Regions from separate parts of the Pseudahrensia aquimaris genome, predicted to be linked through region 1. Evidence: predicted binding sites of a transcription regulator. Region 1 holds the regulator's gene; each other region holds the start of a gene.

Region 1 (5,726 bases):
AGCCCATTGCGCGATATGCTTCTGCACCAAGTGCACCGTGGCGCTTGGATAGTTTTGCGCCGTCTGCGCCATGGATGAGCGGAATATGAGCCATTTTCGGCACTGGCCAGCCCAGCGCTTCGTAGATGATCTTCTGCCGTGCGGCGTTTGTCAGGTGATCGTCGCCCCGAATAATGTCGGTGATGCCCATGTCGTGATCGTCCACCACAACGGCCAGCATGTAGGTTGGCGTGCCGTCGGAACGCAGTAGAACAAGGTCATCGAGGTCTTTGTTGGGAAAACGAACCTCGCCCTGAATGGCATCGTGGATTACTGTCTCGCCTTCTTGCGGAGATTTTATGCGGATGACGGGGGCGATGCCCTCCGGTGCTTCCGACGCATCACGGTCACGCCATCGCCCATCGTAGCGCGGCGGGCGCTTCTCAGCGCGGGCCTTTTCACGCATCTCTTCCAGCTCTTCCTGAGAAGCGTAGCAGCGATAGGCGTGGCCTGTTTCCAACAGTTGCTCAACTGCCTCACGGTGACGTTCAACGCGAGAGGCTTGTGACACCGGGTCGCATTCCCATTCGATACCAAGCCAGGTGAGGCCGTCGATTATGGCATCGACCGCTTCTTGCGTGCTGCGTTCGCGGTCGGTGTCTTCAATGCGCAACAGCATTTTACCACCATTGGCGCGGGCATAGAGCCAGTTAAACAATGCTGTGCGTGCGCCGCCGATATGCAGAAAGCCGGTTGGCGAAGGGGCAAAGCGGGTGACGACGAGATCAGACATATCAATTTTCCTTGGCCGCTTTTGGGCCACGCCCGAAAGGCAGCGGGGCATTGGTGAATGAGAACAAAAGGAGACGTTGCCCCTCTAGCACAGTGTTGCAATCATGCAAGGTGCGCTTTGGCTTTTGCTGGCCGTCGGCGCGCAGGTTTGTGGTGTTGTATCAGAGTGGTTTTGCGTGTCGGAGCGGCGGTCAAATAGACAAGAAGAGTGGCTGCCGGTAACCGAGGCTGTGGACCTCTACGCCGATCCTTCGGTTAGCTTCGATGTGCACGAGCCTGGGGAGGATGCGCTGCTGCCAACGGCTCTGTGGAGCGATGCGAGCCCCGCGCTTCCCGAGCAGTTTCATCTACCTGCCGCAGCGCCGCAAAGGCTGAAATTGCGGCTTGCGCAGGTTACGCGAACTGTTTTGGACGATCTGAGCAATGCTTTGACGCGAGAGCAGGCGGCCGGTGTGTTCTTTTTGTGGTCGCCAGTGTTTTTCGCGATCGGCTGTATCACATATTTCAACGTTCCCCGCGAACCGCTGGCATTTGCCTTTCCGGTTTTGGCTCTGATCTGCGCGTTTTCCACGTATACACTGCGTGGCGGCCCGGCTTTGCACAGCCGGGGACGCAGCTTGTTGCGTGGTGGGGCATTGGCGCTGTGCATATTTGCGCTCGGTGCGAGTGCGGCGCATTGGCGCACGGCGAGCCTGAACACAACCATGCTTTCGCGTGCATATGTGATTGACCTGAAGGGGACGGTGGAGCGTGTCGAGCGGCGCAGCGACGGACGTGTGCGCTATACCGTCTTGCCAGATGCTTCGGCAGGAGGGCGCGGCGCTCTGCCGGAAAACTTCAACGCGCTCGTTCGTGTTACCGCACGCAAGGGAGGGCCAAATATAGCGACTGGTGAACGCATTGCGGGCAAAGCACGGCTGGCGCCGCCATCCGGGCCTTCTTATCCGGGCGGTTATTCGTTTGCGTTTCAATCCTGGTTTGACGGCATTGGAGCCTCTGGCTTTTTCTTGGGCAAGCCTCAGCGATTGGGAAGCGCTGAAGATGGCGGCTGGCCGAGCGTCAACGGGGTGCGCGAGTCGATTGTCAGCGTTATTCGCACAGCGCTTCCTGGGCAAAGCGGTGCCTTGGCTTCCGCTCTCATTGTGGGCGACAGGAGCGGCATAGACGAGGAAACGGCGGAGGCATTGCGGTTATCGGGATTGGCCCACATTCTCGCAATTTCCGGTCTACACATGGCGCTTTTATCAGCAACTGTAATCGCGCTCATGCGGGTTGGGTTTGCCTGCGCGCCCTCGGTTGCGCTGACGCGACCTGTGAAAAAGTGGGCGGCTGCGACAGCGTTGCTCGCAGCGACGATCTATCTCGTTCTGTCGGGTGGTAGCGTTGCAACCCAAAGAGCTTGGATCATGGTGGCAATCATGTTGGTGGCGGTGATGTTGGACCAGCGTGCGCTCACGATGCGTAATGTGGCGATTGCCGCTTTGATCGTTTTGCTGATAACGCCGGAAGCCGTCTTGATGCCCGGGTTTCAGATGTCTTTTGCAGCGGTTGCCGCCTTGGTGGCGAGTTATGAGGTGCTAACCAAACGCACCCGCGAGAAACGCAAAGCATCGCAATGGCAGCGACATTCAGTATTGCGCCGGTTTATCGTGCGCGATGTTGGCGGACTGGCGATGACGAGCTTGGTCGCGGGGCTCGCTACCGGGTTGTTTGCTGCCTATCATTTCCACAGGGTTGCAGCGCTTGGTTTGATCGCCAATCTGGCAGCGATGCCGTTGGTTTCAGTGATTGTGATGCCGCTGGCTTTGATATCTGTTTTGGCGATGCCATTCGGGCTCGAATCTTACCCGCTTTGGGTGATGGCTATGGGGGTGGAAGGGGTTGTGGGTGTCGCAAAATGGGTTGCGGAGCACGGCCCGAGCGGAGCTACTGGACGTTTGACGGTATCCACTTTGATTTTCGCAACACTAGGGTTGTTGGTGTTGTGCTTGTTAAAGACACGCCTGCGTCTGATCGGCGTCGGATTCTTCATTCTGGCTGGGCTTATGGCGGGGAAAAGCGCTCGGCCTGACGTTTTAATTTTGGAGAATGGCCGGCAGGTAGCGGTGTTTGGCAGCCAAGGGAACATGGCACTGTTGCGTCCAAGGGCGGAGAAGTTTTCAGTCGGAATCTGGCAACGTGCCTATCCGTTTTCTGGGGGCAACGAGGTTGCAGAGCGTTTTGCCTGTGATCTGGGCGGGTGTTCATTCGAGACGCAGGGGCTCGTGATTGCCCACATTTCAGCACGTCACGGATTGGGCGATGATTGTCATATGGCGGATATTTTGATCGTGCCGTTTGCTGCCGATGGATTGTGTTCTGATATGGCTGAAATTGAGCGCCCCTTGATCATCGACCAAAAAAACCTGCGTCGACATGGTGCTCATGCTCTGCACATCGGTGGTTCTGCAAATTCAGCATCAAAAGGTTCGACGCGAGCTATAAAATTGCGCGTCGAAAAATCTTTCAGCGCCGCGCCGCGACTTTGGACGCGGCACCGCTTTGCTGTGGATTAAGCGCAGACGTTATCAGTGATAGCGCCTGATCAGTCCGACGAGTTTGCCTTGAACATTCACCCGATTGGCATCGAGCAGCCGCGTTTCATAGGCGGGGTTGGCTGCGACCAGAGCAATTTGCCCATTCTCTCTTCGGAATGTTTTCAACGTTGCTTCTTCGTCATCAACAAGAGCGACGACGATATCACCGGGTTCGGCCGAGTTGGCATGGCGGATGACGACCGTGTCGCCATCAAAAATACCGGCTTCGATCATCGAGTCTCCGTTCACTTCCAAAGCGTAGTGTTCGCCCATGCCGAGCATGTCGGGGGACACTGCTATATCGTGGGTATGCTCCTGGATTGCCGAGATCGGCGTGCCGGCAGCAATGCGGCCCATGACAGGAACCGTGCTCGATTCAGAAACCGACGCCGCAGCTTTGCTTAAGCCGCCTTCGATAACGCTTGGCATAAATGATTTAGCCTTTTCGGCATCAGCGGAAACAGGTGCAAAACCTTCCGGCATCTTCAAAACTTCCAAGGCGCGCGCGCGGTTTGCAAGGCGCCGGATAAACCCGCGTTCTTCCAGAGCGGTAATCAGGCGGTGGATGCCGGATTTGGATTTCAATTCCAGCGCATCCTTCATCTCGTCAAAAGACGGGGGAACACCGTCTTCCTGGAGACGGTTGTGGATGAACATCAACAATTCGTGCTGTTTGCGCGTAAGCATGGTGTGGGCCTTTCGTGCTGGCCGTCTGCGCGGACATCAGCTGAACTGACATGCGCGATTCAGAAAATACAAAGCGTGAACATCGTTACATGTTCTTTCTTCGTTCTGCAACCCTGTTTGCAAAGACTGATCTAAAGAGGGACCACATGGCATGTTGCGCCACGCTTCAGAGCGGGTGCGTTGGCAGGCCGAATGAGCAGGCAATTTGATTGGTGGTAGAGCCGGATTATCGACGAGTCCTGGCTAGCAGCCGGTGTTACCCACCAATCGCCGTCCATTAATTCGTATGTCGCCCGGGCATACTCCTCGCGCTCATTGTTCTGTGGCAGATCCACAGCCAAGCGTGCGGTTTGGTGATGCGTTTGTGCGGGCAGCCCGAGCATGGATTTTATCAGCGGGGCGAGGAAAATGGTGGTGCAAACGAGCGATGATACGGGGTTGCCGGGCAGCCCGAGATAGCGCTGTCCTGAGGGCGCGGTTCCGAAAGTTACAGGCTTGCCGGGGCGCATGGCGAGCTTCCAGAAATCCAGCGTGACACCGCGTGTTTCCAGCGCATCCTGCACCAGATCGTGATCGCCCACGGACGCGCCGCCAAGTGTAACCACTATGTCTGCGCCTTGTGCTGCTTTGAATTTTTCCTCCAGCGATTTCATCGTGTCGGATGCGATACCCAGATCGAGAACCTTGCCACCGGCTTTCTCCACCAAAGCGGCCACACCAAACGTGTTGGACGCGATAATCTGCCCCGGCTCCAGCTTCGATCCTGGCACGCGCAATTCGTCACCCGTGGCGATGATTGCTACCAGCGGCCTGCGGCGCACGGGCAGGGCCGGGTGGTTCATGGCTGCGGCGAGGGAAAGGCTGCCGGCGTCGAGAATTTCACCCGCTGACAGCAATTCATCACCTTCGGCGAAATCCAGTGCAGCTGGCCGGACATACCGGCCTCTTTCTTCAGCTTGCAATGCGGTGACGGAGTCGCCGGTTGTCTGCGCGTTTTCTTGGATCAGTATCGTATCTGCGCCCTCTGGCACGGGCGCGCCTGTGAAAATGCGCACGCATTCGTTCGTGCTGATGGAGCCGTGGAAGGGGTGGCCAGCCGCGCTTTCGCCAACCAATGTGAGGTTTGCAGGCGCAGAGGCAATATCATCCGCCCGAACCGCATAGCCATCCATTGCAGAGGCAGGAAAGGGCGGTTGTGTGCGCAGCGCGCTTATATTTTGTGCCAACACGCGGCCAGCAGCCTGACGCAGCGCTACATCTTCAGATGCCAAAACTTCACTGGTTTTAAGAATGGCCGCCAAGGCATCGGCAACCGGCATCAAAGCGCTCACGACGCGCTCCACTCGCCCGATTTGCCGCCGCTCTTTTTGAGCAAGCGGGTGGGGCCAATTTCCATAGCGCGGTCAACGGCTTTCGCCATGTCGTAAATCGTGAGTGCCGCAACGGATGCAGCGGTGAGCGCTTCCATTTCTACGCCCGTTTGACCATTGACCTTCGCCAGAGCCTGTATGCGAATGCCCGGCAAAGCTGCGTCCGCTTCCAGCCTGATTTCAACCTTGGTCAGAGCCAGCGGGTGGCACAGGGGAATGAGGTCAGACGTTTTCTTTGCCGCCATTATTCCGGCCAACCTTGCGGTGCCGATCACGTCGCCCTTTTTGGCGTCGCCAGAGAGGATCATTTCAAGCGTCGCGG
Region 2 (5,726 bases), on a different contig from region 1:
CTTGAACTGCACCATACCAGCGGCGGTGAACATCAAAGTGGGATCATTGCGCGGAACCAAAGGTGAGGATTCAACCGCCGTGTGTCCGTTCTTCTCAAAATACGAGAGAAAGGAAGAGCGAATATCGTTTACGCCGGTCATTGGATGTATGTTCCCAAAGTTTTGATGCCGTTGAAATGTCCCAACGTTGAACAAGAGTGCAACACAGGATTGCGCAGCTTTGACCAGTTTCGCAGGATAATTTCAACTGTGCATTGCGCACACTTGAAACGAGCCGGGCCGATCAGTTCAACCCAAAGCCACAATGAGCACCCCCAACAAAAAGGCCGCCTCGGATCGAAGCGGCCTTTTGTGAGTATATAGCCCAGAAGCAGGCCGATCAGCTTGCAGCTTCTCCCAGATCCAAATCCGCCTCGGAACCTTCTTCATCCTTGCCTGTCGGCTCATCAAGAAGCTTCTCTCCTATAAGACCGGCGTTTTGACGAATTCTGCCTTCAATCTCTTGCGCAACTTCGGGATTTTCCTTGAGGAAGGTCTTGGCATTTTCACGCCCCTGCCCCAGCCGCTGACTATCGTACGAGAACCATGCACCGGACTTCTCAACGATCCCGGCTGTAACACCCAAATCAACCAGTTCGCCCATTCTTGAGACACCTTCGCCATACATAATGTCGAATTCGACCTGCTTGAACGGAGGCGCAAGCTTGTTTTTGACGACCTTGATACGTGTCTGGTTGCCAACAACCTCGTCACGATCCTTGATCGCGCCAATGCGGCGAATGTCGAGGCGCACGGACGAGTAAAACTTGAGCGCATTACCGCCGGTGGTTGTTTCGGGCGAACCGAACATGACACCGATTTTCATGCGGATCTGGTTAATGAAGATCACCATCGTGTTCGACCGTGAAATCGACGCTGTGAGCTTGCGCAACGCCTGGCTCATCAACCGAGCTTGAAGGCCCGGAAGTGACGCGCCCATCTCGCCTTCGATTTCAGCACGCGGGGTAAGAGCGGCAACCGAGTCGATCACCAGCACATCACAAGCGCCGGAACGGACAAGCGTGTCGGTGATTTCCAACGCTTGCTCGCCGGTATCAGGCTGGGAGATCAACAAGTTTTCAAGATCAACACCAAGTTTACGGGCATAGACCGGATCGAGCGCGTGCTCGGCATCCACAAAGGCACAAATACCGCCCTTCTTTTGAGCTTCAGCCACCACGTGCAGTGCCAGAGTCGTCTTACCAGACGATTCAGGGCCATACACTTCAACGATCCGCCCTTTTGGCAAACCGCCAACGCCCAACGCAATGTCGAGACCAAGACAGCCAGTTGGGATCGTCTCGATCTCCACCGCTTGCTCGTTCGCGCCAAGGCGCATAATGGAGCCTTTGCCGAACGCTCGTTCGATCTGGCCGAGCGCTGCTTCGAGCGCCTTTGATTTATCCACGTTTTTGTCCTCAACCACTTTTAGGTTCGGTGCGCCCATCTTGGTCATCCTTATTTCACGTGTTGTGCGTGCATTGCAATTTGGTGTTTTTGTACCGTTTTTGTTCTCATTTGTAAATACCAATTTAAGTTATTGTTATTAAGCAATAAAACTCTATTTGTTCTAATTTTGTTCACAGTCAAACATCAAACTGCCACTCTCGACCGAATGTGAAGGTCACAGTTTTTGCCGTCAGAACATGTCCCACCCGCACGATTCGACAACCTTGATCAAGCGGCCCGCTCGTGGCACCGCGGGCATATGACAACCACCCTTTCCCCATTTGTCTTCTTCGGCGCTTCTCATGTTGACCGATTGGGATGGGCAAGTGAGCCAATTCTGTCCGGTCGCTCCACGCCAGGGCGTTTCCAGGAACGTGTGGGAGGCGCAGCCCTTAATACAGCCAGCCTGCTGGCCGCTTGTGGGTGTCATATCACGCTCCACTCCATTTTGGGCGAAGACGCCGCCGCAGACATGGTTTGCGAGGAGGTCGCCCGGCGCAGAGTGACACTTTTGGCTCAATCCGGCGAGCAAACGGCGCAATACACCGCGATCTTAGATCATGACGGCGATTTGGTCGCCGCGCTAGCCGACATGGCAATTTATGACGGCTTCAGCGCGCCGGAAGCCAGCACTTCCGGATGGTCCGTGATCGACACCAATCTACCGGAACAGGCTCTTGAAACGATTGCAGCCAACGCTGAGCAGCTTTGTGCCTTGGGCGTTTCTGTTGCCAAGATCGGCAAGCTGCAAAAGCTGATTGCAAATATCGATTTGCTCTTCGCTAACGAAGGCGAAGCACTGGCCTTGGCGCAGGGTGCCATTACCGTCGAAGAAGCTCTTCAGCAATTATCCAAACAGGGGTTGAAGTCCGCGGTTATCAGCGCGGGCCAAAACCCAGTTTGGATGTTGGAAAACGGCAAAATCACGCGCCAGCCCGTTTCACAGTTCAGCGCCATCAAAGATGTCACCGGCGCGGGTGATGCGTTGGCCGCATTGACGTTGTTTGAACTGTCATCGGGCAAGTCGCTCTGTGATGCCGCTATAACTGGCATTAAAGCCTCGCAGTTGATCTTGTCCATCGACGGACCCTATCGCGCCGATATCGGCCAAGCGCTTGGTCTTGCTGCCCCTGTCGTTCTATAGGCCAAACCCAACCTGCAATTGCGGAACTTATTCATGCTCTCCATCCGATACAGCAAATCCGTTGAAGCCGCCCGCGAGGCAGGCACGCCGCTCGTTGCGCTGGAATCCACCATCATCACGCACGGCATGCCTTGGCCCCAAAATGTCGAGACAGCACGCATTGTCGAACAAGCCGTGCGCGATGAAGGGGCGGAACCGGCAACAATAGCCGTTCTTGAGGGCGTGCTGCACATCGGGCTGGAAGATGAAGAACTGGAACAGCTCGGCAAAGCGACAGATGTGATGAAACTGTCGCGCGCCGATTTCGCTTATGCGCTGGCGCAGGGTAAAACCGGTTCGACCACAGTGGCAGCGACCATGATTGCAGCGCACCTTGCTGGTATCGCCGTGTTCGCCACCGGCGGCATTGGTGGCGTGCACCGAGGCGCTGAAACGACGTTCGATATTTCTGCCGATCTGGAAGAGCTCGCCAAAACGCCTGTCACGGTCGTGTGTGCGGGCGCGAAGGCGATACTCGATCTTGAAAAAACACTGGAAGTGCTGGAAACCAGAGGTGTACCGGTCATCACTTATGGCGCAGACCGCATTCCCGCCTTCTGGTCGCGAGAGAGCAATCTCGCCTCGCCACTTCGACTGGATACGGCCGCAGAAATTGCCCAGCACAACGCCATGCGCCGCGCATCTGGCCTTTCTGGCGGAACCTTGATTGCCAACCCGGTTCCGAAAACAGATGAAATACCGGCGCAGACGATGAACGCCCACATCGAGCAGGCGCTGGCTGACGCCGCTTCTGACGGCGTGAGCGGGAAAGCAGTGACGCCCTTCCTATTGGGGCGCATCTTCGAATTGACCGAAGGCCGCAGCCTGCACACCAACATTGCACTGGTGGTCAACAATGGCCGTCTTGCCGCCCAAATTGCCTGCGCAGAGGCTGCTCGCGCAATGCCTGCTGTGTGACATTTCATACATGCACACCGCCAGCTTTTCGTGCATTGTTGCCTTGTGCGGCAGACTGGTTAAACCAAACGCGCAACGGGCGGTGTAAGAAAGATTCGACACTTGAATATCGGGCAACAGGGTTGGCGGACCATGCGCAACGCACCAAAGAGAGCGCTAATGCGGCTTGCAGCCATGTCGGCGGCTCTCGTCTTGCTGGTTGGCTGCACAACCACTGGCGTATTGAACCCACAACCAATCGCACCCAAGCCCACCCGCTATGCAGCGATAGTCATGGATGCCCGCACGGGCCGGGTGCTGCATTCTGAAAAAGCAGATGCCCGCCGCTTCCCCGCTTCGTTGACCAAGATGATGACCGTATACATGCTGTTTGAAGCGCTGGATCGTGGGCAACTCACCAAATCAACGCCGATCTATTTTTCCCGCAACGCGGCGCGCAAACCTGCATCAAAGCTCGGCTTGCGAGCGGGGCAATCGCTCACGACTGACCAGGCAATTCAGGCGCTGGTGGTCAAATCTGCCAACGATGTGGCCACGGCAGTGGCCGAACGGTTGGGCGGCTCAGAAGCGCAGTTTGCCCGCACGATGACACTAAAGGCCCGTTCACTAGGCATGAACTCAACGACTTTCAAAAACGCATCCGGCCTGCCTGATCGGGGTCAGATCAGCACGGCACGCGACATGGCAAAGCTTAGCATCGCGCTGAAAAGGCGCTTTCCCCACCACTACCATTATTTCGGCAAGACTTCGTTCAAGTTTGGCAACCGCACGATACGCGGACACAACCGCGTTCTCGGCCAATTGAAGGGCGCTAATGGCATCAAAACGGGCTACACCCGCGCTTCCGGGTTTAACCTTGCTACATCGGTCACCCGTGGGCGCCGCTCTTATGTGGGCGTGGTTATGGGCGAGAATTCTGGCGGCGTGCGCAACAAGCGCATGGTGCAATTGATGAACCGATACGCCAGATGATGCGGCTTACGACAGCCTTGGCGCTGGGTGGCTTGATGCTGGCAGCCATGCCTGCATCTGCCAATGAAGCCCTTGATCGAGAATTGGAAGCAGTCAAAGCCGAATGTGATGTGTATGCGGAAGGCGCGGACAAACCCAGACGATATGAATTTGAAGAAACCCTGCCCGGTAACGATCAGGCTTCGAAATTCACGCTTGTAGAGGTTCCCTGCTGGCGGGCTGCTTACAATTTCGGCAACGCCTATTTCCTGCTGGATTCATATGGCGACGTGGAGCGCATAACATTCGCCCAACCAGTGCTCGACACGCAAATGAGCGGCGACGGTGAAGACGCCAAACTGTTGTCGACCCGCATTGTGGGCTTTTCATCCACGAGGCAGCTCACCAACCCATCTTTCGACCCCGCCACGCGCACGCTCACCAGTTCACCCAAAGGGCGCGGCATTGGCGATGTTTCATCCTCCGGCACTTGGGTGCTGCGCGGTGCGCGTTTCGTGCTTTTGCGCTATGAAGACGATCCTACCTATAACGGCAAGGAAGACCCGGTGACCGTATTCGACGCAGAAAAAGGCATTTGGGGCTACAACCCGTGAAGCCTTCGCGCGAAATCTCCCGCCTGATTGAAATCATGGCCGCCCTACGCGAGCCGGATACCGGTTGCCCTTGGGACATTGAGCAGGACTTCAAATCGATCGCGCCCTATACCATTGAAGAGGTCTATGAAGTCATCGACGCCATCGAGCGCGACGACCGCGACGACCTACGCGAAGAGTTAGGCGATCTTCTGCTGCAAGTGATCTACCACTCTCAAATGGCGACCGAAGAAGGCGCGTTTGACTTTGGCGATGTGGTCGAGGGCATCACCACCAAGATGATCCGCCGCCACCCCCATGTTTTTGGCTCCGAAGAAGCACGCTCCGCCGGCATGGCCAAGGGCGCGTGGGAGCGCATCAAGGCTATCGAAAAGGCCGAACAAGCCGAACGCCGCGCGGCAATGGGCTTGCCACCCAAGGGTTCCGGCACATCGCGCCTCGACGACGTGCCCAACGTCATGCCCGGCCTGATGGTCGCGCTGAAACTCCAGCAAAAGGCCTCCAAAGTCGGCTTTGATTGGAACGATCCCCGCGCGGTGCTCGCCAAAATCCGCGAGGAAATCGACGAGGCG
Region 3 (5,726 bases), on a different contig from region 1:
GCCGGTGTGGGTGCCGGCACCGAGCATAATGATAGGAACCTGCTCTCGCGTATGATCTGTGCCGTGCCATGTGGGGTCATTGCCGTGATCGGCAGTCAGTATCAATAAGTCTTCCCCGCGCATGGCCTCGATGATTTCCGGCAGTCGACGGTCGAAATGTTCGAGACAGGCAGCATAGCCGGGCACGTCGCGGCGGTGGCCGTACAACTGGTCGAAGTCAACAAAGTTGACGAAGACGAAGTCGTCGTGCGCCGCATCCTTCATCGCTTGAAGGGTGGCGTCGAACATGGCGTCGTTGCCGTTGGCCTTTCGCACATCCGTTACGCCACGATGGGCGAAAATATCCGCGATCTTGCCAACCGCAAAAACACTCCGGTCATCGTCCTCAACCCGATCGAGCAAGGTGGTTTCGGGCGGTGGCACAGAATAGTCGCGCCTATTGCCCGTGCGCTCAAACGTGTCTGACGTTTTGCCAAGGAAGGGGCGTGCGACAACGCGCTGGATGTCGAGCGGATCAACCAGTTTTCGCGTGATGGCACACAGCCGATAGAGATTTTCCAGCCCAAAGAATTCTTCGTGCGCGGCGATCTGGATCACGGAATCTGCTGATGTGTAAGCGATAGGTTTGCCAGATTGGATATGTTCTGCGCCAAACTCTTCGATAATTTCAGTGCCCGAAGCGTGCTTGTTGCCCAGCAGACCGGGAAGCTCAGCCTGCGCAATCATCGCGTCGGTGAGGTCTTTGGGAAAAGCGGGAACTGTTTCAGGGAAATGCCCCCATTGGCGGGTAACGGGACAGCCCACCATTTCCCAATGGCCCGACGGGGTGTCTTTGCCGCTGGAAACTTCCGCTGCGCACCCGTAGGCGGCTTTGAACGGACCATCGCTGTCGAAACCCTCTAATCCTTCACCAGTCGCCATCTTGGCAGCGGCGGAAAGACCGAGTGCCTCCAAATTGGGCAAGTTCAAGGGGCCGCTTCGCAAACCCTCCTGATCACCGCCACCACGGGCGCAAGCAGCGGCTATATGGCCGAGCGTATTGGCACCAACATCGCCAAACGCTTCTGCGTCCGGCGCGCCACCTATGCCGACTGAATCGAGAACAATGAGAATGGCTCGTGCCATGAAAAGCTCCTGCGGCTGAATATGGAACGTAGTGTGGCGCAGGGCGAGGCGCGCTTCAACATATCAATAGCTTACTGCCACAAGATACAGTCCGTGCGGGGGCGCGACTGGTGCGCAGGCTTGGCGGTCCCGCGCTTCCAGCGCCACACGCATGTCTTTCGCCGTCCAGCGCCCTTCGCCTGCCAGCTTCAACGCGCCAGCAAACGAACGCACCTGCGAATGGAGGTATGATCTTGCAGTGGTCGAAATTTCAATCACATCAACGCCATGGAGATGGCGCTTTGAGACTCGAAGCGTGTCTAGGGTTTTGACCGGAGACTTGGCTTGGCATTCTGTAGAGCGAAATGTTGTGAAATCATGTTCGCCAATGAGCACCTGCGCGGCCTCATTCATGGCGTCTATATCAAGTGGAACTTTCACGTTCCATGCCAAGCCGCGCTCCACGGTAAGCGGTGCACGGCGCGATATGATGCGGAAAATATAGTGGCGCTGGATAGCACTGAAGCGGGCATGGAATTCGTCATCGACAATTTCGGCGTCAAGAATAGCCACCGTTTCACCGCTCTGGCGCAGATGGGCGTTTACGGCCTCAGTTAGACGAAAACCCGTCCATTTCTGTTGCAGGTCAACATGGGCAATCTGGCCCAGCGCGTGAACGCCAGCATCAGTGCGGCCAGAACCTTGGACGATGCTTCCCGGCTCACCGATATTTTCCAACGCCTGCTCAATGGCTGCTTGCACGCTGAGAACATCGTCCTGCCGCTGCCAGCCGCGGTAAGGGCTCCCATCATATTCTACGGTCAGCCGATAGCGGGGCATTAGGCGAGACCGTCAAACGTGTTGCCACGCAGGAATTCATCGGCATTCATCGGCTTGGAACCGGCCTTTTGCAAGCGGGTGAGGATCACGTCTTTGTTGGCGCAGGCGATCTGAACGCCCTCGCCCGACAACGCTGCGCGGAGGACCTTCACGCGGGTTGATTTGCCGGAGAGCCGCATTTCCGTCCAAGCGCCGGGGAACGGTGACAAGCCCATAATGTGGCGCTGCACTTGCTCGGCGGTTTGAGTGAAATCGATGCGGGTTTCTTCCTTGGAAATCTTGGAAGCATAAGTGACGCCCTCCTCCGATTGCGGCGTCAGCGTTAGCACTCCATCTTCCAGCGCGGCCATCGCCTCAACCATTAGCGCAGCACCCTCTTGCGATAGCGTATCGTGCAGATCGCCAGCGGTCATTTCTGGCGTGATCGGAACTTTGCGCGTCATCGCTACAGGCCCGGTGTCCAAGCCGGCTTCCATCTGCATCACCATCATTCCTGTTTCGCTATCGCCTGCCATGATCGCACGTTGGATGGGCGCAGCGCCGCGCCAACGGGGCAAAAGCGACGCGTGCCCGTTGAAACAGCCATGTCGCGGCGCGTCGAGGACGGCTTGCGGCAGCAAAAGCCCATAAGCGACGACAACCGCAACGTCAGCCTTATGGGTAGCAAACTCGGTCTGCTCGTCCGAACCTTTCAAAGATTTTGGCGTGAAAACCGCAATGCCTAATTCTTCCCCCGCTTTATGAATCGGCGAGGGCGTCAGTTCTAACCCGCGCCTGCCCGCCGGTCGCGGAGGCTGCGTATAGCAGGCAACAATCTCGTGGCCCGCATTGTGCAGCGAGCGCAGCGTTGGCACGGAGAACTCAGGCGTGCCCATAAAGATGATGCGGAGCGCCATAAGCGGGGCTTATCCTATGAAGGGCTTGCCGGATTGTTTGGCAATCTTTGTGAATTTGCGCACCACCATGTCGCGCTTCAACTTCGATAGATAGTCGATGAACAAAACACCATTGAGATGGTCGACCTCGTGCTGAATGCACGTTGCCATGATGCCATCGGCTTCCAAGGTTTGCTCTTTGCCATCCCGATCGAGAAACTTCACCGTACACTCGGCTGGCCGTTCAACCTCTGCATAATAGTCGGGGATCGACAGGCAGCCTTCCTCGTAAACATTTGGCGCATCCGATGTGGCGACAATTTCCGGATTTATCAGAAAGATCGGTTCACGCTTAGGGTCCGGATCTTCCTCACCACGCTCATTCACTTCACGCTCGGCGCAGTCAATCGTAACAACGCGGATCGGTTCACCCACCTGCACGGCGGCAAGCCCAATGCCCGGCGCGTCGTACATCGTCTCCAGCATGGAATCGAGGAACTTCTGGAGGTCACCATCAAAGCGCTCTATCGGCTTGGACGGAGCGCGCAAAATGGGGTCGGGAATATGAACGAGCGGTAGAATGGCCATGGCGGTGAAATAGTGCTTCGCCCTTCGCTGGTCAACGATGCGAGGGCGCTGAACCAACGCAAAAAATGTTCTTGTTTCATTCTATCCCCCGAATCGGCTAGTTTCCCGCGATGAACGCTTTCGATTTTTCCCGCGATTTCCTGACCATCGGCACAACAGTGCTGTCGTTTGGCGATTTTCTCATCATTGCGCTCGGCTTATGTCTTTTGCTGGCGCTGTTTTTCCTGTTTTCGATTTGGCGCAGCGCGAGAATGCGGGCGCTTGAGGCGCAGTATCTTCGCCAGCAAGACGAATTGCGCGCGCAGGAGGCAGAGGCGCGCATGGCCCAGCTCGTTGCCACGCAGAGCGAGCTGACGGGGCGTTTGGCCTCGATGCAAGACAGCGTAACCGTTCAGCAATCGGCGTTCTCCAAGCAACTTGATGAGCGGTTGGCGAACGTAACCGGACGGGTGTCACAATCGCTGGCGGATACGCAGAAAAACACGATGGAAAATCTTGCTAAACTGCAGGAGCGGCTGGCTGTGATCGACACCGCGCAAAACAACATCCAATCGCTGGCGCAAGACGTTGTGGGGCTGCAATCAATCCTGCAAAACAAACAGACCCGCGGGGCGTTTGGTCAAAGCCGGATGGAGGCCATCGTGCAAGATGGTCTGCCGATGGGCTCGTTTGAGTTTCAACCGACACTATCAAATGGAAAGCGGCCCGACTGTACTATTTTAATGCCCAATGACGGACCTGTTCTGGTGGTGGATGCGAAGTTTCCCTTGGAAGCGTGGTCGCGCCTGCAAGAGGCCCAGAATGCCGATGAACGAAAGATTGCAGGAGCGGACTTCAAACGGGATTTGGAAGTTCACGTGAAGGATATAGCCGAGAAATATTTTGTGCCGGGCGAAACGCAGGACACGGCTTTTCTCTTCGTGCCATCGGAATCGATCTTTGCGGAAATCCATGAGCATTTTGAAGGCGTGGTTCAAAAAGCACATAAATCGCGCATCGTTATCGTCTCCCCTTCGCTGTTGCTGCTGTCTGTGCAGGTGATCCAATCGGTTTTGAAAGACGCACGGATGCGTGAGCAGGCGCATCTTATTCAAGGCGAGGTGATGAAGTTCATGACCGACCTCAGCCGCCTTGACGATCGCATCCGCAAGCTGAAAAGCCATCACGACCTGGCGGCCAAAGATATTGATCAGATTTTAACGTCTACCGACAAGCTTACGCGTCATGGCGCAAAGATCGAAAGCTTGGAGTTCGGCGCGCCGGAGGAAACCAAGCCGGTAGAAAAGGGCAAGCCTTTCCTGCGCGCGATAGAGAGTGGCGAACAGTGAGAACAGTTTTAGCAACAGCGCTTTTGGGGCTAACGATGGCTGGATGCACCAGCACTTCAGTGCTGGAAAGCGGGCTGAATGTATCTGGCAACACCAAAAGCCAGTATTCGTCGGTCAACGATGTGCGGCGCAAATTTGGTCTGTCGGTCTTGCAGCGCGACCCTGTGCTGGAGCGCATGGCCAAAGAGCAGTCGCGGCTGATGGCAAAGCATCTCAAAATGACGCACAACACCGAGCGTGGCCAGCGCTTCGCACAGCGCTTGAAACGCGCGGGATACAACAGGCTGGCGGCCGAAAATCTGGCCGAGGGGTATAAAAGCCGTGGCGAGACGATGGACGCTTGGGTGCGCTCGAAACCGCATCGACGCAACATGCTGAACCCGCGCATGAAGCGCTATGGGCTGGGCGTTGTGGAGACAGACCACCCGACACGGGGCAAACGCAAATACTGGACACTGGTTCTGGGCGGCTAGGCTTGTGAGCGATTTGCCTATTTTCTATTCGTTCCGCCGTTGCCCCTACGCCATGCGGGCGCGGCTGGCACTTTTGGCGAGCGAGATCTCAGTTGAGCTGCGCGAAATCAAACTAAAGGAAAAGCCGGAGGCTTTTCTTGCAGTGTCGAAAAGCGCGACGGTTCCTTGTCTTGTTCTCCCCGATGGCTCGGCGCTGGATGAAAGCTATGACATCATGGTTTGGGCGTTAAAGCAGAACGATCCGTTCGATTGGCTGCCGATGGATGGTGCAGAAGGCGACGCAACAGATGCTTTGGTTGAACAGGCGGATGGACCGTTCAAAACCAATCTGGATGGCTACAAATATGCGCAGCTTGACGCTGACAAACTGCCGGTCGCAGACGGCTTGGCACATCGTTCTTATGGGCTGGAATTTCTCGTCAAACTGGATGCTCAACTGGCGGCCTCCGCCGGCTTAGTTGCTGATCGGCTAACGCTGGCGGACGTGGCTATAGCGCCGTTCGTGCGGCAGTTTGCGA
Region 4 (5,726 bases), on a different contig from region 1:
TATGAAGCGGCGTTCACCTATAGCCGCACGGAACTGGATGGAGTGGACCAAGCCGTTGCGCAACGGGGCATCGAAGACCTGATTGATGAAGTCCGTGAACTGGAGGAATTCGACAGGGGAGCGTGGGGGCAAACTTGGAACCCCTTCGTTGGCTATGGATTCGGCGCGACGCACTCCCAGCCAAGCTATGCAGCCGATATTTACACAAGGCTTCACGCGTTAACAGGCGAGGAGAAATACCTCGAACTGGCGCAAGACGAAATTCAGTTCGCGCTAGGCGCAAATCCGCTGAACATGAGTTATCTCACCGGCGTTTCCGATCTTGCGCCAAACGGTGTGCGGCAACCAGGGGAGCTTCTGGTTGTTGACGCGGATACTCTGGGCCGCGATGCGCCTCCCGGTATCGTGGCTTATGGCGGGGCGGACGTGAAAAAATTTGGGGGGTTTTATACCGATACCGTTGAATCAGCCATTTATCCCGCAGGCATCGACTCGCCCATTACCGAGAGTTTCAACGGCTACTTTTTCAACGTCCCGGTGACCGAATATACGGTTCAGCAAGGTCTGATGGATGTGACTTTTGTTTCGGGATATCTGGCCAGTCTCAATGGCGTGGATGAGGCGACCGCTCCCGACCCAGTGGAGCCGGAACCTGTCGAACCGACGCAGCCTGTAGAGCCAGAACCAATGGAGCCGGAAACCGATGTGCCTGAACCGCCCACAGAAGCGCCTGATGGCGTGACGCTTTTTGGCACTCAAGAGCGGGACACACTGAACGGCTCCAGCTTGGACGATATATTGCAAGGTTTAGGCGGAGATGACTTTCTTGTCGGCGGCGCCGGCGATGACCTCATTTATCTCGGCAACGGTGATGACGGCGCGGCTGGTGATGAGGGTAACGATACTATCAGAGGTGGGGCCGGTAACGATTCCATCTGGGCAGGCGAAGGCGATGACCGTGCTTTGGGTGGGACAGGCGACGACTTGCTGTTTGGCGATGTTGGCAATGACATTCTCAATGGCGGCACAGGAAATGACGAGCTGATCGGTTCCGGCGGCGACGACATTTTACGAGGAGGCGAAGGCGACGATGATTTGCGGGGCGGTTTAGGCGCTGACAAACTGCACGGCGGTGCCGGTGATGATGTTATCAATGGTCAGTGGGGTGACGATGTCTTGTCCGGCGGTGAAGGTGAAGACGTATTCGAATTTGTGAGATGGTCTGGCAACGACACGGTACTGGATTTCGATATCAACACCGACAAACTGAATTTTTCGGAGACGGGCACTGATGGCTTGGTGATAAGCCAGCAAGGCATGGACTTAATGCTCGCCCTTGAGGAGTTCCAAATCTCGGTTGTCTTAAAGGGCATGGCGGAAGAAGAGATCAGCGATTTCGACTTTGTCTGATCGGAACAGTTTTTGCAGACTTTTTCGTCAGTGAGGGGGTACATTCTGTAGATGCTGGGTGCGAGTCTGGTCGAGAGCGGGCGCACTGGCTTTACTATATTGAACGCAAAAGCAGACCTTTGGTTTTGAGATAGGAAATTATGACTCGTAATGAGAACAAAATAGGAACATAATCATCTTTCTGATTTGAGAGGTGGTTATGCAGCGTTCTGAAAAGAAGTTAGAAAAGGTAGGTTTTGAGGGCTTTTTTCCCACTATTGCCGAAGGCGATGACGCCAATCATAACGCATGGAAGACTGGTGTTGAACGGATTGATGCCTGCTTGCCATCTGGCGGGCTGAGCCACGCGGGACTGCATGAAGTGGAGCCGTTGCGCTCCACTGACATGCCGTCTCTTACTGGTTTTTCGTTTGGGTTGCTGGCTCGGCTTCGTTCGTCACAGCCGATTATCTGGTGTGTGACTTCGGACCAAGTGGGTGATTTTGGCCAGCTCTACGCCCATGGCGTCGAACGCTACGGTATATCCCCCGCACAGATCATCTTTGCGAAGGTCAATCATCCTCTGCATCTGCATTTTGCGATGGAAGAGGCGCTTAAAACAGACGGTGTGGCAGCTGTGATTGGTGAGGGGCCGCGACCGACCTTTGTGGGCTCGCGTCGCCTTTCCATGCTGTGCAAAACCCATAATCGCCCCTGCCTGTTATTGAACGCACAATCCGATAGCGGGCGCGGGTCTGCGGCGCTGACGCGCTGGCAGATAGCTCCGTGTCAGGGTGAAGAAGATCCATTGGACCCATTCGGCCCCGGCCTTCCCACATGGCGCGTGGCGCTGCCAAGAGTTCGCAGCGGCCGAACGATGCCTGAAATGCAGCAAGACCAGATCACCAACAACGCATCCTACCCATGGAGGATTAGCTGGGATGACCAGACGCATTCTTTTCGTGAGACTTCCCTACTTTCCCATCGAACGGTTTCTGAAAGTCCAAAACAGACGGGAGGGCCAGCCAAAGCCATGGTGGGATGAAGCGGCCAAAAGCGAAGTTTTGGCTGACGCCCGCCCGCAAGGACCGCTGGTTCTTGTGACCAATGGTGCGAAAGGCACACGCATAAGCGCGGTTGGGCCGGACGCTGAAAATGAAGGTCTATGGCCGGATATGAAACTGGCCGACGCACGCACGATGATGCCTGCGCTTCGGGTTGAGCAGCACGACATTGCGGCAGATCACGCAGCGCTCTCAACGCTGGCTCGCTGGATGCTGCGCTATTCTCCCGCAGTGTCCTTTCATGGGGCAGACGGCTTCCTGCTGGACACGGAGGGCTGTGACCATTTGTTTGGCGGCGAACATAAGATGGCCGAGGATATAGCCGACCGGCTGGGCAGAATGGGGTTCACCACATACCTTGCGTTTGGCGATACGCCTGCGGCCTGTCACGCGTTGGGGCATTATGGTGGCGCGAAGGTGCACATCCTGCCGCGAAATCATGAGCCGGACACGCTGGATGGGCTCCCGGTCGAAGCTTTGCGGCTGGAAGACGATACGGTCGTTTTGCTCAAACGGTTGGGGTTAAAACGCATCGGTGATGTAAGGCCTTTGCCGCGCTCTGCACTGGAACGGCGCTTTCGGGAAACGGCCAAGTCGCGCAGCAAACGTGATGCACAGGGAGCGGCGCGTTCTGTCCAATGGCGGCTGGATCAACTTTGCGGCGCGGTGGCTGAGCCATTGCGATACATTCAAGAGCCAAAGCAGTTTCGCATCACAAAGCCATGCCCGGAATTGGCGCTTGAACAGGGTGCGATTGGCCTTGTGCTCGATGAGCTTTTGCCGGAACTCTGCGCCCTGTTGGCCAAAGCTGGCCAAGGGGCAAGACGGTTTCAGCTGATAGGATACCGTGCCGACGGAGGGCTGGGGTCAACCCATGTCGCCCTTTCACAACCCGTCAACAAACCCGCTTCCATACGCCGTCTGTTCAATGACAGATTAGACCACATTGATTGCGGTTACGGGATCGACCTGTTCGTGCTGGAAGCAATCGGCGCAGAGCCTGTTCACATAAACCAGCATGACATGATGGACGCTGAACAGGCCCAGCAGACCAGCGCATCGCTTGCGGCATTTGCTGATAGCGTTGGCAATCGTGTTGCTCGAAAGGCTGTTTTTAAGCCCGCCCCGCGCACAAGCCATGTGCCGGAACGGTCGCAACGGCTTGTTGATGTCACCACACCCGTTGATTGGCAGGCTTGGAAAGCGGTGCAGCCCGTCTGGTCTCCACGCCCCTTGCGGTTGTTGCCAAGGCCGGAGCCTGCGGAGGTGACAGCCGCACTTCCAGACAGCCCGCCTGCACAATTTGTCTGGCGGCGTGTGATGCGCCGGGTGATCCGGGCGCGGGGGCCGGAGCGTATCTTGCCGGAATGGTGGCACGACGATCTCAAAACCAAATCCAGCGCGACTTTCCGTGACTACTACGATGTGGAGGACAGCGAAGGCCGGCGCTATTGGATTTTTCGTTCCATTAGAGACGATCCGATCGAGACGGAAGAAGCGGCAAGCGATGATGGCGACGAGCAAACCCAACCCGATACCGTGCGAACGATACGCTGGTTCGTGCACGGCTTGTTTTAGGGAGCCATTGCTGTGTCACGTCCTCCCGAAAACCCGCCCATTCCGTTCAAACGACCCAAGGCAAGCGGAGCGGAGCAAGCTGCGTCACCAGATGGTGGGCAAGCCTATGCAGAACTCCAATGCCTGACAAATTTCTCGTTTTTGCGCGGGGCTTCCCATCCTGGCGAAATGGTCATTCAGGCAAAGTCGCTTGGCCACACGGCCATCGGCATAGCGGACAGCAACACGCTGGCGGGTGTCGTGCGCGCCCATGCGGAAGCTAAGCGGGAGGGGGTGCAACTGCTTGTGGGCGCTCGCATCGAACTGACGGACGGGTTTTCGTGTCTTTGCTACCCATCCGACCGCAAAGCTTATGGTCGCCTTTGCAAGCTGCTGTCTGATGGCAAGCGCTCCGCTGCCAAAGGGGAATGCGATATTGCGCTGAGCGATCTTGTGGCCCGCTGTGAGGGACAGGTTTTGATCGTCTTGCCGCCGGCCGACTTTGACGCTCGGCGTAATGACTTGACGACAATGATTTCACAACTCAAGCAAGCAAGCCAGAACGGCGTCTGGCTGGCTCTCAATCACCTTTATCGCGGCGATGATCGCAAACGCATGCGCTCTATCGCTGCTTTGGCTTCCGAACAATCTATCCCGCTCGTCGCTACCAATGATGCGCTCTACCATCACCCTGATCGCCGTAAATTGCAGGATGTGGTGACGTGTATTCGCGAAGGATGTCAGATCGGTGAGGCGGGGTTCTTGCTGGAAGCGAATGCGGAGCGACATTTGAAGCCAGCGCAGGAAATGGCGCGTCTGTTCAAGGACTATCCGCAAGCCATAACTGCAACACAAGAGATCGTGGCGCTGTGCGATTTCAACCTTGATGAACTGCAATACAATTATCCCAACGAGCCCGTGCCTGCGGGAAAGACAGCGCAAAAGCATCTGGAAGACTTGATTGCCGACAGTCTCCAAGAACGGTTCAAGGGTAATGTTCCGCCCAAGGTGCAGGCTCTGCTCGACAAGGAACTGACCCTGATAGCAGACCTGAAATACGCGCACTATTTCCTAACCGTCCATGATATTGTGAAATGGGCGCGGGACAAAAACATCCTTTGCCAGGGGCGCGGATCAGCCGCCAATTCGGCCGTCTGCTATTACCTCAACGTTACTGCCGTGGACCCGGAACAATCTTCGCTTTTGTTCGAGCGTTTTCTGTCCAAGGAACGCAAGGAGCCGCCCGATATTGATGTGGATTTCGAGCATGAACGCCGCGAGGAGGTCATCCAGTATATTTACGAACGCTATGGCCGCCACCGAGCCGCGATAGCCGCTACCGTCATCACCTACCGCCCCCGATCTGCCGTGCGTGAAGTGGGTAAGGTGATGGGACTTTCAGAAGACGTGACCGCCGCTTTGGCGTCTACCGTATGGGGATCGTGGGGCAAGGAAATTCCCGAAGACCAAATACGGGAAGCTGGCTTGGACCTTTCCGATCCGTTACTCAAAATGACGGTCGACCTGACACAGGAATTGCTTGGCTTCCCCCGTCACCTCTCCCAGCATGTGGGCGGCTTTGTGCTGACCGAAGACCCGCTGGAAGAACTGGTCCCCATCGGCAACGCGGCGATGGATGATCGTACATTCATCGAGTGGGACAAGGACGATATTGACGAACTTGGCATCCTGAAAGTCGATGTGCTGGCATTGGGT

The links. The regulator LexA, encoded in region 1, represses DNA repair genes until DNA is damaged. The targets are predictions, from matches to a motif close to TGTTCNNNNTGTGTTCNG.
Region 2: recA (recombinase RecA) is a predicted target of LexA. The motif match lies at 1,606-1,623, and genes of this name have one in related genera.
Region 3: ACFQ14_RS11750 (DNA recombination protein RmuC) is a predicted target of LexA. The motif match lies at 3,474-3,491, and genes of this name have one in related genera.
Region 4: ACFQ14_RS00300 (ImuA family protein) is a predicted target of LexA. The motif match lies at 1,563-1,580, and genes of this name have one in related genera.

Annotation. Positions count from the first base shown of each region.
Region 1 covers NZ_JBHTJV010000013.1:96,681-102,406, forward strand. Annotated here, with positions in the region: gene gltX (glutamate--tRNA ligase) at 1-772, opposite strand, end outside; gene ACFQ14_RS13980 (ComEC/Rec2 family competence protein) at 876-3,326, shown strand; gene lexA (transcriptional repressor LexA) at 3,339-4,034, opposite strand; gene ACFQ14_RS13990 (molybdopterin molybdotransferase MoeA) at 4,166-5,365, opposite strand; gene moaC (cyclic pyranopterin monophosphate synthase MoaC) at 5,362-5,726, opposite strand, start outside.
Region 2 covers NZ_JBHTJV010000026.1:258,907-264,632, forward strand. Annotated here, with positions in the region: gene alaS (alanine--tRNA ligase) at 1-141, opposite strand, end outside; gene recA (recombinase RecA) at 380-1,486, opposite strand; gene ACFQ14_RS17020 (PfkB family carbohydrate kinase) at 1,748-2,632, shown strand; gene ACFQ14_RS17025 (pseudouridine-5'-phosphate glycosidase) at 2,666-3,589, shown strand; gene ACFQ14_RS17030 (D-alanyl-D-alanine carboxypeptidase family protein) at 3,749-4,561, shown strand; gene ACFQ14_RS17035 (DUF1176 domain-containing protein) at 4,558-5,154, shown strand; gene mazG (nucleoside triphosphate pyrophosphohydrolase) at 5,151-5,726, shown strand, end outside.
Region 3 covers NZ_JBHTJV010000009.1:622,216-627,941, reverse strand. Annotated here, with positions in the region: gene ACFQ14_RS11770 (phosphopentomutase) at 1-1,125, opposite strand, end outside; gene truA (tRNA pseudouridine(38-40) synthase TruA) at 1,189-1,944, opposite strand; gene fmt (methionyl-tRNA formyltransferase) at 1,944-2,840, opposite strand; gene def (peptide deformylase) at 2,850-3,407, opposite strand; gene ACFQ14_RS11750 (DNA recombination protein RmuC) at 3,518-4,735, shown strand; gene ACFQ14_RS11745 (CAP domain-containing protein) at 4,771-5,208, shown strand; gene ACFQ14_RS11740 (glutathione S-transferase) at 5,213-5,726, shown strand, end outside.
Region 4 covers NZ_JBHTJV010000002.1:63,271-68,996, forward strand. Annotated here, with positions in the region: gene ACFQ14_RS00295 (glycoside hydrolase family 9 protein) at 1-1,410, shown strand, start outside; gene ACFQ14_RS00300 (ImuA family protein) at 1,610-2,434, shown strand; gene ACFQ14_RS00305 (Y-family DNA polymerase) at 2,331-4,031, shown strand; gene ACFQ14_RS00310 (error-prone DNA polymerase) at 4,044-5,726, shown strand, end outside.